2 linked regions of the Granulosicoccus antarcticus IMCC3135 genome follow. The protein of the gene in region 2 binds, or shares a complex with, the protein of the main gene of each other region. Links are inferred from orthologs where the notes say so. Each region holds a gene or a part of one and is shown on either strand. Other genes may lie near its edges.

Region 1 (5,423 bases), 4.8 Mb from region 2 along the record:
TGCGTGAGCTACGGGATCTTGCGCAGGAACTGGAAACCGGCATTCGTCACTTTCGTCTGGCCTTTCCTATCGAGCCTGGTCGTGATACCTGGTTTTCGGTCAGGGACACCGCCGCCGTCGACCGTGAGCTGGAACGTCTGACCATTCTGCTGGGCTCACTGGAAGAGGCGTTGGCGGATGCCGCGCCACGTGGCAAGGGACTGGAAAGCTGTCACAAGCGGGCGGTGATACACGCAGACTCTCTGAAGCGGTTTGTTGATAACCCAGCCGATGGCGAGTACGTGCACTGGTATGAAACCTACCGTACCGGCTTCAGTCTGAACATGACACCCATGACCGTATCGGGGCCTTTCCAGAGAGCCATGAAGGGCATGACATCCAGTTGGGTGTTTACCTCGGCAACACTGGCAGTGGGCGGCGATTTCGGTCATTTCTGTGGTCAGTTGGGGCTGGAAGATATTCGTGAGCTGCAGGTGGATAGCCCGTTCGATTACACGCATAACGCGCTGCTTTATCTGCCCGAGGCATTGCCGGAGCCACAGCGTTCCAGCTATACGACGGCGGTGGTAGACACGGTCATCCCTGTGCTTGAAGCCAGTGAAGGACGAGCTTTTCTGCTTTTTACCAGTTATCGCGCCATGCATGAAGCAGCACGTTTGCTCGAAGGCCGAATTGAATATCCAATACTGATGCAGGGGCAAATGCCCAAGCGTGAATTGATAGAAGCCTTTCAAGAGGCCGGCAATGCAGTGTTACTGGGTACCAGCAGTTTCTGGGAAGGCGTGGATGTGCGTGGTGATGCCTTGTCCCTGGTCGTTATCGACAAACTGCCGTTCGGATCCCCGGGAGATCCTGTCATGAGTGCGCGTATCGATCACATGAAAAAAGCCGGTGGCAACCCGTTTTACGAATTTCAGATTCCACAGGCTGCCATCGCTCTCAAGCAGGGTGTCGGACGCTTGATACGGGATGTGACGGATCGAGGTGTGTTGGTGTTGTGTGATCCGCGCATGCGTACGCGTGATTACGGTGAGCTATTCATCACCAGTTTGCCACCGATGCCTATTACCAGAGGTTTGGACGAAGTGCAGCAATTCTACGAAAAAGCGCGCAAGAGCCTTGATGAGGATCCGGTTGAATCATGAATTTGCTTGCGATTGAGACCTCTACCGATGCTTGTTCGGTGGGGCTATCCCTGGATGGGCAATTACTGCTGGATCATCGCATGGCGCCCCAGCAGCACGGCGCATTGGTTTTACCGATGATCGATGCGCTGATGAGTGAGGCGGGGCTGGCCCCCACCCAGCTTGATGGCGTGGTGTTTGGCCGAGGCCCGGGAAGTTTTACGGGCGTCAGAATTGGCGTGGCGTTGACTCAGGGGATTGCACTGGGTGCGGACGTGGGAGTTGTAGGTATATCAACCTTGCAGTCCGTGGCTCAAGGGTGTTTCCGGCAGCACGGCGATACTGAACTGGCTGTGTGTCTGGATGCGAGAATGAGTGAGGTGTATTTCAGTGCCTTCGTGCTGGATGAGGCTAATCTCATGCAGGCGGTGATGGATGAGCAAGTCATACCTCCCGCTGACATGCCGCATTTGCCAGTGGACCGTAACTGGCAGTGGGCGGGATCAGGTGCCGAGTGTTATGGCGAACTTCTGGCAAGTGATTTTGCTGTTGATGCTAGTCGTATTCGGGCAGATTGCTGGCCGATGGCCGAGGACCTGCTGACCTTGGGTGGTGCTATCGCTCGTGCAGGTGGTCTGGTATCGCCTGAGCAGGCCATGCCGGTTTATCTGCGTGACAAGGTTGCCCAGACGACGGTCGAAAGGGCTGAGCAGGCGGCGCTACGTAAAGCTTGATCAGCGCCTGATTATGGTTTCAGACACTCATCCCATAGGGGGGTGTCGCCGAAATTGTTCACCAGATAATCAATGAAGGCGCGGGTGCGCGCAGGAAGAAAGCGGGTGTCCGGATAGACGGCATGCAAGCCGTGGCGGCCCCAGTGGTGATCCATCAGAACGGGTTCAAGTGAGCCATTCAGGATGGCATCATTCATGAGAAATGTGGGTTCCAGAAGAATGCCCAAGCCGTCGATGGCTGAGGACAGCAGTACGTCGCCATTGTTGGCCAGCATGCGTATCGAGTGAATGTCCACGAGGCCAGGCTTGCCTGAAGCATCGGTATAGGACCAGCGTCCGGGGCTGGCCAGGTTGGAGTAGCACAAGCCGGGGTAGCGACTGAGTTCAGCGGCAAAGGCAGGCTTGCCGTGTTCTTTCCAGAAAGAAGGCGCGGCGGCGACGATCTGATTGATCGGTGCCAACAGGCGGGATTTCAGTGACGAGTCGTGCAGGGTGCCAATGCGGATGGCCAGATCCAGACGGTTGCTGATCAGATCACGGTGCTGATCGTTCAGATCCATATCGATTTGCAGATCAGGATTTGCCTTCAGGAATCCGGTGATGGCCGGTGTCAGGTGCTTCAGGCCAAAGCTCAATGGCGCCGTCAGGCGCAGGGTGCCCGTCAGTGATTGCACATCCTCGCCGACGCACTCCTCAGCTTCTTCCAGGTCCGCAAGAATCTGTTGAGCACGAACCAGAAAACGCTCACCGGCATCGGTCAGTACGATCTGGCGGGTGGTACGGGTCAGCAGTTGCGAGCCAAGCCTTGCTTCCAGTTCACTCAGACGTCGGCTCACCGCTGAGGGTGCGCGTTGCAGTTCTGCCGCTGCCTTACTGACACTGCTTAGTTCACTGACTCGAACAAAGGTACGTAAGTCCTCGAATCGGTCCACATTATTCTCCCTGGCAGAAAAGACACTGCGAATTTGCCGTCTTTATAACTCTCAGTGCAAGGACTATTGTGTGGGCATGCGCAATCGAGCGACTTGATTGGCAGTCACAACATGAGGATTGCATGATGACACGTATGAATATGACAGTTCGACACGCTGCTGATCGTGGCATGGCTGACCATGGTTGGTTGAAGAGTGCTCATACCTTCAGCTTTGCCAACTACCATGATCCAGAGCATATGCAATATGGTCCATTGCGAGTCATCAATGACGATGAGGTAGCAGGGGGCGGCGGTTTTCCTCCGCATCAGCATCAGGATGCCGAGATATTCTCCTATGTGCTGGAAGGCTCATTGGAGCATAAGGACTCGCTGGGTAATGGCAGTACCGTGAGTGCGGGCGGTGTGCAGTACATGAGCGCCGGCTCTGGTGTTGTACACAGTGAGTTCAACCCATCTGCTGATGAGCGGGTTCGTTTTCTGCAGGTATGGTTGCTGCCCTCAGAGCGCGGCGCCACTCCTCGTTACGAGACGATGGTTGTGAATGCGGAGGACAAAGCCGGAAAGTTGAAGCTCTTTCTGTCACCGGATGGGCGCGATGGTTCCATGGCGACACGGGCTCAGGCTCTCGTGCATGCTGCTACGCTGAATGGTGAGCAGCGCATTGAGCATGACTTGGGCGTGCATGAGAAGGCCTGGCTGCAAGTGGCAGCCGGAACGCTTCGGGTTAATGACGTGTTGCTGGTCAAAGGCGATGGTGTGGCCATTGACGGGGGCGGCACGCTGGTATTGGAAGGTGGCGAGCAAGCCGAGGTGTTGCTGTTCGAGATGTAGAGCAGCAGGCCTATTTGAACAGGGCAGCGTATTGATCAGCTGAGAAACCGACTTCGATACGCTTGTCCATTGTCAGAACGGGGCGTTTGATGATGCTGGGGTTCTCCAGCATCAGCTCGATGGCGGTGGCTTCGTCAATACTATCTTTGGTTTCCTGCGGGACTTTTCGCCACGTCGTACCTCGGCGATTCAATAGTACTTCCCAGCCTGTTACCAAGATCCAGTTGCGCAGCGTATCCTCGTCGATGCCGGCTTTCTTGTAGTCGTGGAACTCGTATTCGATCTCATTTTCTTTCAGCCATGCGCGAGCTTTTTTTATGGTGTCGCAGTTTGGAATTCCAAAAATCCGGATAGTAGATGGCTTCATAAAACACTCAATTTATAATTTTTATTGTGCAGGTAGAATTTTTACATGCCAAATAGTAACCTTTTGCCTGATCTGAATGTTCTTGCAATCAGGATCATTGCTGCCAGTGGAGATCAGTATTTCGTCGCTGACGGTTTCGAAGAAATCGAGTCCATTGCACCTGGATCCGGGCGTGGATCAGGTGCTGCTGCATTACTTGCATGCCTGATGTTGAATTGGCACAAACACTCACCCGCTATTTCAGTGTTACTCGCACTCGAACTCCCTCAACATAGATTGCATTCAGCCGCTTAGTAGGAATTGTTTTCCTGCTTCAGGATGTCGTACACGTGCAGACAACTGTCTAAAGATGACCTTGGCATGATCATTTCCGAACCCTTCATCAGGTCTTGGTTTGCTCTACAGAGCCAACTGATATCTGGGTTGCAGCATGCCTATATCGATCTTCACGGGGCAGGGGTGCTGCCTGGTGGTCTAACGGTTAGCTACCCGGACAATTTGGACTCAACAGTTGAGCTGTCCCTCGCCGCACAATTGGCGCGACGCTCTGGCGCGCCGGTAACCGGTACGAGTATTTCAAAAGAGGATGGTGCGACGATATTGCGTATCGCCTGTCCAATGCAGCTGGGCGAGCATGCAGACGGTGCACTGGTTGTGGAAGTCAAAGCCCCGCCGGATAGACAGGCTGCAGTCCTGCAGTTACTCAAATGGGGTGAGTCCTGGCTCAATCTTGCTTTAGAGCAGCGCGATGAAGAGCCAGAGTCGGAAGGCTACAAACGATTGATCCAGACGGGCATGGCCCAAAAAGACTACCGCGATACAGTGACAGTCGTACTAGCACTGTTGCGGGTCCGTACTGCCTGTACCCGAGTAGCATTAGGGTACTCGACTGAAAATGGCGTGAAACTGGATACGATTTCAGAGCTGGGTGAACTGGATTTTCGCAGTACTCGTGTGAAATCTATCGAGAGTGCCATGACCGAGGCCTTGCAACATGGAAGCACCGTAAGCTGCTCGAATTCTGATAACGATACAGGTGAATTTCCTCAACAGCGCCGGTTAGTGGAATCCGGTAGTTTATCCGGTGTTTTTTGTGTGCCGATCCTTCAAGGTTTGTGCAATCCATTGGTTATCTGCTTTGAGTTTGCCAACGGATTCAGTCATGAGAGTAGTCGACGAGCGGTATGCGAGGAGGGTGCTACGATCGTTGCTCCATTGCTTGAGCTACATCGTGAACAGAAGCGGCCCTGGTTGCATCGACTCAAGGCTCTTTGTCACGAAGGCATTCAGCAATTGCTGGATGTGAATGGGCGTCAAAAGCGAATAGGTCTGATGGTTTTTGTGTTGCTTCTTGTGCTGTTTGCACAAAGTGACGGAGAGTATCGGGTACCTGCGTCGGCAACTCTCGAAGGAACGGTGCAAAGGGCCGTGAT
Region 2 (7,717 bases):
GCCCAGTCCGTCACAGCCGGTGTCGGCCATGATGTCCAGCCATTGGCCACCGTTTTTGGTAAAGAGGACGACTGGTACCTTGCGGCCATCGGCCTCACGGGTCAGACCATCGACTATCTGCTGCATATAACGTAGCGAGAACTCTCGATAGTTGGCTGGAGAAAGCACGCCGCCCCAGGTATCGAAAATCATTAGCGATTGAGCACCGGCTGCCACCTGGGCATTGAGATAGCTGATAACCGATTTGGCAGTTTTATCAAGCAGTTCGTGCAGCAGGGCAGGGTCTGAGAACAACATACCCTTGACCTTGGAAAAGTCCTTGCTACCGCCACCCTCAACCATATAAGTGGCCAATGTCCAGGGGCTGCCTGAAAAACCGATCAGTGGTACACGGCCATTCAGCTCGCGACGAATGGTGCTGACAGCATCCATAACGTAACGCAACTTGTCGTCAGGGTCGGGGATGGGGAGTTTTTCAACATCAGCCCGGTTACGTACTGGATTGGAGAATTTAGGACCTTCGCCGGTTTCGAAGTGCAGACCGAGTCCCATGGCATCCGGAATGGTCAGGATGTCGGAAAACAGGATGGCTGCATCCAGATTGAAACGATCAAGAGGCTGCAGAGTGACTTCGCACGCCAGATCTGGCGTGCTACACAGTGTCATGAAGTCACCTGCTTGCTTGCGTACCTTCAGGTACTCAGGCAGATAACGACCCGCCTGGCGCATGACCCATACAGGCGTTCGGGAAGTTTCTTCGCGGTTCAGGGCACGAAGGTACAGGTCATTCTGCAAGGCAGCGGTCATGTTGATACGTCAGGATTGCAGACCGTCAGGCGGTGGCGGTCTTGGATGAGCTTTGCACAGCTTCTTCTTCGCTGGCCAGATATTGCAGGATGCCTTCTGCAGCATTGCGGCCTTCGAATACAGCCGTAACAACCAGGTCAGAGCCACGAACCATATCACCACCGGCAAAAACCTGTGGATTGCTGGTCTGGTGCATGAAAGTAGCGGTGCTCGGGGCGACAACACGACCACCATCATCTGTGTTGATGCTGAAGTCGGTAAACCAGGGTGCCGGGCTGGGTCGGAAGCCGAAGGCGATGAGAACGGCATCCGCCGGTATCACCTCTTCTGTGCCGGGAATGATTTCTGGCATGCGGCGGCCACGTCCATCGGCTGCGGAAAGTCGAGTAGTGACAACCTTGACGCCTGTTACATCACCAGCTTCGTTGCCAACGAGTTCTACCGGTTGGCGGTTCCAGAGAAAGTGTACGCCTTCTTCTTTAGCGTTCTTTACTTCACGGCGTGAGCCGGGCATGTTTTTTTCGTCACGTCGATAGGCACAGGTTACCGAGTCTGCACCCTGGCGAATGGAGGTTCGATTGCAATCCATGGCGGTATCGCCACCACCGAGTACCACGACCTTCTTGCCGCTGAGGTTGACAAAATTCTCCTTGTTTTCGTCCCATTCGTACTGATGGTTAACGTTGGAGATCAAAAACGGCAACGCTTCGTGCACATTATTCAGGTCTTCACCTTCAAAACCGCCGCGCATATACGTGTAGGTACCCATGCCGAGAAAAACGGCATCGTATTCATCCAGTAATTCCTGAAATTGTATGTCTTTGCCGATTTCGGTATTCAGAATGAATTCGACGCCCATCTCTTCCAGAATTTCCTGGCGAGTGAAAACGACTTCCTTCTCCAGCTTGAAAGGCGGGATACCAAATGTCAGCAGGCCGCCAATCTGGGAGTACTTGTCATAAACCACTGCCTTGACACCATTTCGCGTCAGAATATCTGCACAGCCCAGTCCTGCTGGGCCGGCGCCGATAATGGCTACTTTCTGCCCTGTTGGCGTAACGCCTGACATGTCAGGTCGCCAGCCTTGCTTGAGGGCTTCGTCGGTGATGTATTTTTCGATGGAGCCGATAGTGACGGCACCGAAGCCGTCATTAAGTGTGCAGGCACCTTCACACAGGCGATCCTGCGGGCAAACACGACCACACATCTCGGGCAGAGAGTTGGTCTTGTGTGATAGCTCCGCAGCTTCAAACAGATTGCCTTCGGCAATCAGTTGCAGCCAATTGGGAATGTAGTTGTGTACAGGACACTTCCACTCACAATAGGGATTTCCACAAGACAGGCATCGAGCGGACTGATCCGCTGCCTTTTCGGCAGAGAATTGTCCGTAGATTTCCTTGAAATGCTTGATGCGGACTTCTGCCTTTATCTTTTTGGGGTCTTTCCTGGGCAGGTCGAGAAACTGGAATGTTTTGTCACTCATGAAGTGTTCTCTAAAAAAGCATCAAGCGGAAGGCCGTATCAGGCGGGTGTCAATCGATCCTTGATTGATTTGCTGACAATGCTCATGTCAGCCCGACCTTGTAATTGTGGTTTGACCAAGGCCATGACCTTGCCCATATCCTTGACTGAATCAGCGCCGGTTTCAACAATGGCACTATCAATCAGTGCGTGAACTTCGGCTTCGCTCAGAGCTTCAGGCATATATGTCTGAATCAGCTCGATTTCGATCTGTTCCTGAGCAACTAAATCGTCACGGCCAGCGGCGGAATATTGCGAAATGGATTCGCGACGCTGCTTTAACAGCTTGTCCAGCAGGGCGATGACCGTAGGTTCATCAAGATCGATGCGTTCATCGATTTCCTTCTGCTTGAAGGCGGCTGAAATCAGACGCAATATGGCAAGGCGAGGTTTTTCGCCTGCTTTCATTGCAGTCTTGATGTCATCCAGAACGCGTTGACGGGTTTCGCTCATCAAGTGAATCCGATAGACAGCTAAAGAGGACGCGCACAGACAAACAGTTGAAGCAATTCAACTGTAAAAAGTGCCGATGCACAATATAATAACGAACTTTACCTGACGTAATGTGACGTGGCCGCACTACAGGCAGGACGGATGTGCACAACCGGGTCGTACTGCCCGGTTGCCAACAGCCTGTCTACTTGTTTTAGTAGAGACGAACGCGACGTGAAGATTCTTTGGACACCTTTTTCTGGTGACGCTTGACTGCCGCTGCTGCCTTGCGCTTACGCTCGGTAGTGGGCTTTTCATAGAATTCACGGCGGCGAGTTTCGGTGAGGACACCCGCTTTCTCACATGATCGCTTAAAGCGACGCAGGGCCATTTCGAAGGGTTCGTTCTCTTTGACGCGTACTGAAGGCATTAATGAATTACTCGGTGAATCGCGGAAAGTTCTCTAGTATAACGGTATTCGCGTCAACAACTCAATGTATCGAGAGATTTCGTCGGCGTGAATTCGTGCGCAAGAGCAAGTTCATGGTGCCTATGTGCGCTGAATCCAATGTTACACTCGCCAGATTTGCTCGGAAAACGCATGATAACGCTAGGAATCGAGAGTTCCTGTGACGAAACCGGGTTGGCTCTCTATTGTTCAGAGCGCGGCTTGCTGGCAAACGCACTTTTCAGTCAGGTGGATCTGCACGCACTCTATGGTGGTGTTGTTCCAGAGCTGGCCTCACGAGATCATGTCAGACGTCTGGTGCCGCTGACCAGGCAAGTGTGCCAAGAGGCCGGCATACCGATAACGGCCATAGATGGCGTGGCCTACACCGCAGGACCCGGACTTGCCGGAGCGTTGCTAACCGGCGCCATGATGGCGCGTGGCCTGGCCTGGGCGTTACAGCGTCCGGCTCTGGGAGTACACCATCTGGAAGGTCATGTGCTGGCCCCCATGCTGGAGCCAGATGCGCCAGAGTTTCCTTTTGTCTGTCTGCTGGTATCCGGTGGGCATACGCAACTGATTCACGTGGCAGCGCCCGGGCAATACGAATTGTTGGGAGAGTCGGTTGACGACGCTGCTGGCGAGGCGTTTGACAAGACAGCGAAAATGCTCGGTCTGTCCTATCCGGGTGGTCCGGCTTTGTCGCGATTGGCCGAATCCGGCGATGCATCTCAAGTCAAGTTGCCGCGACCCATGCTCGACCGACCGGATCTGGACTTCAGTTTCAGTGGTTTGAAGACGGCAGCTATTACTCGTTACAAAGCGTTCATGGCAACGGAGCCCGCCTCAACAGTTGCTATCGACGCATTTCGCGCGAACCTGGCAGCCAGCTTTGAACAAGCCGTGGTCGACGTGCTGATAGGCAAGAGTCGACGCGCATTGGCGAAGACGGGTCTGTCCCGTCTGGTTATCTCGGGTGGTGTGAGTGCCAACAGCCAGCTGCGAAAGGCTGCTGATGAGCTGACCGCTGAAGGTTACAGAGTGTTTTACCCGCGCCTGGAATTCTGCACGGACAACGGGGCCATGATTGCGCTGGCAGGCGCCCAACGCCTGCAGCGTGGTGAGAGCACAGATCTGGCGGTCAGCGTCAAACCTCGCTGGCCGCTTGATAGTCTGATGGCCTGATGTTGTCAGTGCGGTTCGGGCGACGCTGGTTCAGCGCTTGCCGATGACAGGCTCTGTGCCTGCGATCAGGCGTTGAATATTGCCACGATGCGTATAGTAGAGAAAAGCCCCGATCATGGTGAATCCGACAGCGAAGGTCTGATGGCCCTCGAACGATAAATATACCGGTACCAGAGCAAAGGTCACGAGGGCGGCCAGCGACGAGCGTTTGAAGGTCAGGCTGATGGCCAGCCAGGTCAGTAGAGCCAGCGCTCCGACGGTAAGATCGATTCCCAGCAGGGCGCCCAGAGCCGTGGCAACGCCCTTGCCACCTTCGAAGTTGAAGAATATCGGGTAAAGATGGCCAATGAATGCCGCCAGGGCTGTCAGTGCGATGGTCGCAGGATGGTCGATCAGGCTGGCTGTGATGAAAACGGGCAGAAAACCTTTCAAGGCGTCTCCCAGCAAAGTCAGGATGGCAGGTAGTTTGCCACCGACACGAAGTACATTGGTTGCTCCCGGATTGCCGGAGCCTGCGGTTCGCGGGTCTTGCAGGCCCATGGCGCGGCAGACGAGGATGGCGGCAGAAACTGAGCCTGCAAGGTAGGCAAGGACGGCAACAAGCAGGGCGGGTATGGCAAGATCGGCGCTGAACACAAGTGATGGGCATCGATGGAAGGATGGCGACACTATATAAGAATCGAGGTGGTGGAATAAATGGCTGTTGATGAAAAATACGGGAGAGCAGGGCCATGGCAAGGTGTCAGCGGTCTGGTTGAGATGGGTGGTCAGGTATGAATTCATTAATTCAACCCGCTTCCATTGCTCTTGTGCGTCGCCATTTTTCACAGGCAAATCAAGAGTTTGATGCCTATGCTGCGGTATTCGAAACCATAGGAGATCGGCTGCAGGAACGTTTGTCGCTGTTGGCAATAAAGCCTGCGCGCGTGCTGGACCTGGGGTGTCGCAGTGGTTACCAGCTGGCGGCGTTGCAGCAACGTTACCCGGATGCGCAGATCATCGGAGCCGATCCAGCTCCAGGAATGGTCCCGCAATTACCCGGTTCCTGGCCTCGATGGTTACGTCGCCGCTCGCGAGCCCCTCACAGGGTGGCTTGCGATCCGCATGAGTTGCCGTTCGCCGATGGTAGCTTTGATCTGGTGGTCTCGAATATGTTGTTACCTTGGTGTCATGCCCCGCATCGGGTGTTCGAGGAGGCCGCACGCATCTTGTCGCCGGGCGGGGCATTCATGTTTACCAGTGCCGGACCCGATACATTGATGGAGTACCGGTCTGCTTGGGCTGCCATCGACAGTTATCTGCATGGTTTCGGTCTGATCGATATGCACGATCTTGGTGATACTTTGATGGCGTCAGGCTTTGCAGCCCCGGTTCTGGATAGAGATAACCTGCAGATCGATTACCCGAGTATCGACGCTTTGCAAAATGAATTGCAACAACTGGGGGCTGCCAATGTGGCGAGCGGAAGACGATTCGGATTGATGTCTCCCAGCGTGCGCAAGGCGCTCAGCTCGGTGGCAGCAGGTCAGCGTTTTCCCGTTACGCTGGAGCTGGTGCAAGGGCACGGATGGAAGGGTGAGTTGGCCAAGACTGGAAGGCAGCCGGAAGACGAGTATCGAGTGTCGGTGGATAGTCTTCGAGGCTCGTGGCAACGTTCTACTTCTGATCGTCAGACCTAGTCTGGATGATTCATGAATAGTCAGGCCTGGTTCGGCATGACATTGGCTAGGGTTGCGGTTAAAGTGATTTTGACTGAGAGTACATGGGGTATCAACCGGTTGGGCTGTTCGGCCGTATAGAGTAAGACACTGAGCCTGTGCGGCTCATCAACTGCCAAAGATACCTTCATTGCATGATTGAGGTACAAGACGAAAAAGGTGTAACGGTTCGACTCATTGTTACGCCTAACAGGTCAATGAGTTGGCGCGCAAATCTCTACCTGGCCGCCAGCCTTGGCTTTATCTGTATGGGCATGGCGCTGGTATTGGCCAGTTTCGGGCTGTGGATGGTGGTGCCATTTGCAGGAGCTGAAGTCCTGCTTATCATCACTTGCTTGTACTTGACATTGAAAAGGTTGTCCAGAAAAGAGGTAATTACCGTAGACAATGAGGCGATTCGTCTCGAGTGGGGCTACAATCATCCCGAAGTCATTGTAAACTTGCCCCGCCGTTGGACTCGACTGTCATACAATTGTCCGGAGAGTCTATTTGAAGTTGGACATTTGAGCGTTGCTGCCCATGGCAAGCATTACACGTTGGGGCGCTGTCTCAATAAAGTAGAAAAAAAAGCACTCTTTACAGAATTGAAGATCGCCCTGAACCGCTAGTTAGAGGTTTGGAGCGTTATGGGTACGATCAAGGCGGTGTGCTGGCTGGTCGATTATGTCAATGAATGGCAGTAGATTCTTTGACCTTCGACAAAAGTACCCTTGCATTGGTAGTTTTTTTCGGTTGATAATTTCAGAAATATTTTTGGAGAATGGTTATGACGTCTAACGTTAGTCGTTGGGCGCTTCTGTCATTGGTCTTGCTCATGTTGCCGTTGGGTGCATGGGCTGACTGGGGAGCGCTGAACATGCCGAAAGGCGTTACGGAAATCAGCAACGAGGTTTATACCTTGCACATGCGGATCTTCTACCTGTGCATCGCTATTGGTGTAGCAGTGTTCGCTGTGATGATCGTATCCATGTTCCTGCATCGCAAGTCTCGCGGCGCGAAGGCTGCGGACTTTCATGAAAGCACGGCTGTAGAGATTGTCTGGACAGTCGTACCTCTCGTCATTCTCATTGGTATGGCCATTCCTGCCGCCCGTGTACTCATCAAAATGGAAGACTTCAGCGATTCTGAAATGTCCATCAAGGTGACTGGCTATCAGTGGCGCTGGCGTTATGAGTACATGGATAGTGGCGTTTCTTTCTATAGTCAACTGAAGCCAGAACATAATCTTGCTCGGCAACAGGGCTCCGACGTCGACCTGGCTACCGCCTTTCCGGGTACCTCGTTCAACGGTGAGGAAGAGGTTTACCTGCGTGAAGTCGACAACGAACTGGTTGTGCCTGTAGGCAAGAAGATTCGCTTCCTGCATACCGCAGCGGATGTTATCCACTCATGGTGGGTTCAGGATCTTTCTATCAAGAAGGATGCTATTCCAGGCTTTATCAACGAGAACTGGGCTTTGATCGAAGAACCCGGTATCTATCGCGGCAAGTGTGCTGAGCTGTGTGGACGTGACCACGGCTTCATGCCTATTGTGGTTCGTGCCGTTTCTCAAGAAGACTTTGATGTATGGGTTGCCGACCAGAAACTGGCCATGGCTTCCAGTGCA

The links. The genes of interacting proteins can lie anywhere in the genome.
Region 1: the proteins of tsaD (region 2) and tsaB are in contact, whole or in part, in a solved structure (PDB 4WQ4), measured with the Escherichia coli proteins. The link is inferred for Granulosicoccus antarcticus IMCC3135 from one-to-one orthologs.

The regions. Positions count from the first base shown.
Region 1 is NZ_CP018632.1:5,963,561-5,968,983, reverse strand. The notes cover bases 1-2,999. They hold tsaB (tRNA (adenosine(37)-N6)-threonylcarbamoyltransferase complex dimerization subunit type 1 TsaB), read left to right. Parts: upstream 1-1,141; coding sequence 1,142-1,858; downstream 1,859-2,999. Other genes in these bases: IMCC3135_RS25895 (pirin family protein), read left to right, coding at 2,913-2,999; IMCC3135_RS25900 (LysR family transcriptional regulator), read right to left, coding at 1,870-2,790; IMCC3135_RS25910 (ATP-dependent DNA helicase), read left to right, coding at 1-1,145. In the rest of the region: more of IMCC3135_RS25895, read left to right, coding at 3,000-3,623; IMCC3135_RS25890 (ArsC family reductase), read right to left, coding at 3,634-3,990; IMCC3135_RS25880 (efflux RND transporter periplasmic adaptor subunit), read left to right, coding at 4,351-5,423. UniProt on the Escherichia coli protein: Required for the formation of a threonylcarbamoyl group on adenosine at position 37 (t(6)A37) in tRNAs that read codons beginning with adenine.
Region 2 is NZ_CP018632.1:1,204,929-1,212,645, forward strand. The notes cover bases 2,509-5,377. They hold tsaD (tRNA (adenosine(37)-N6)-threonylcarbamoyltransferase complex transferase subunit TsaD), read left to right. Parts: upstream 2,509-3,361; coding sequence 3,362-4,393; downstream 4,394-5,377. Other genes in these bases: IMCC3135_RS05090 (GatB/YqeY domain-containing protein), read right to left, coding at 2,509-2,781; rpsU (30S ribosomal protein S21), read right to left, coding at 2,975-3,190; plsY (glycerol-3-phosphate 1-O-acyltransferase PlsY), read right to left, coding at 4,424-5,176; IMCC3135_RS05110 (methyltransferase domain-containing protein), read left to right, coding at 5,167-5,377. Outside these bases: hemE (uroporphyrinogen decarboxylase), read right to left, coding at 1-807; IMCC3135_RS05085 (FAD-dependent oxidoreductase), read right to left, coding at 833-2,290; more of IMCC3135_RS05090, read right to left, coding at 2,329-2,508; more of IMCC3135_RS05110, read left to right, coding at 5,378-6,072; IMCC3135_RS05115 (DUF2244 domain-containing protein), read left to right, coding at 6,246-6,719; coxB (cytochrome c oxidase subunit II), read left to right, coding at 6,878-7,717.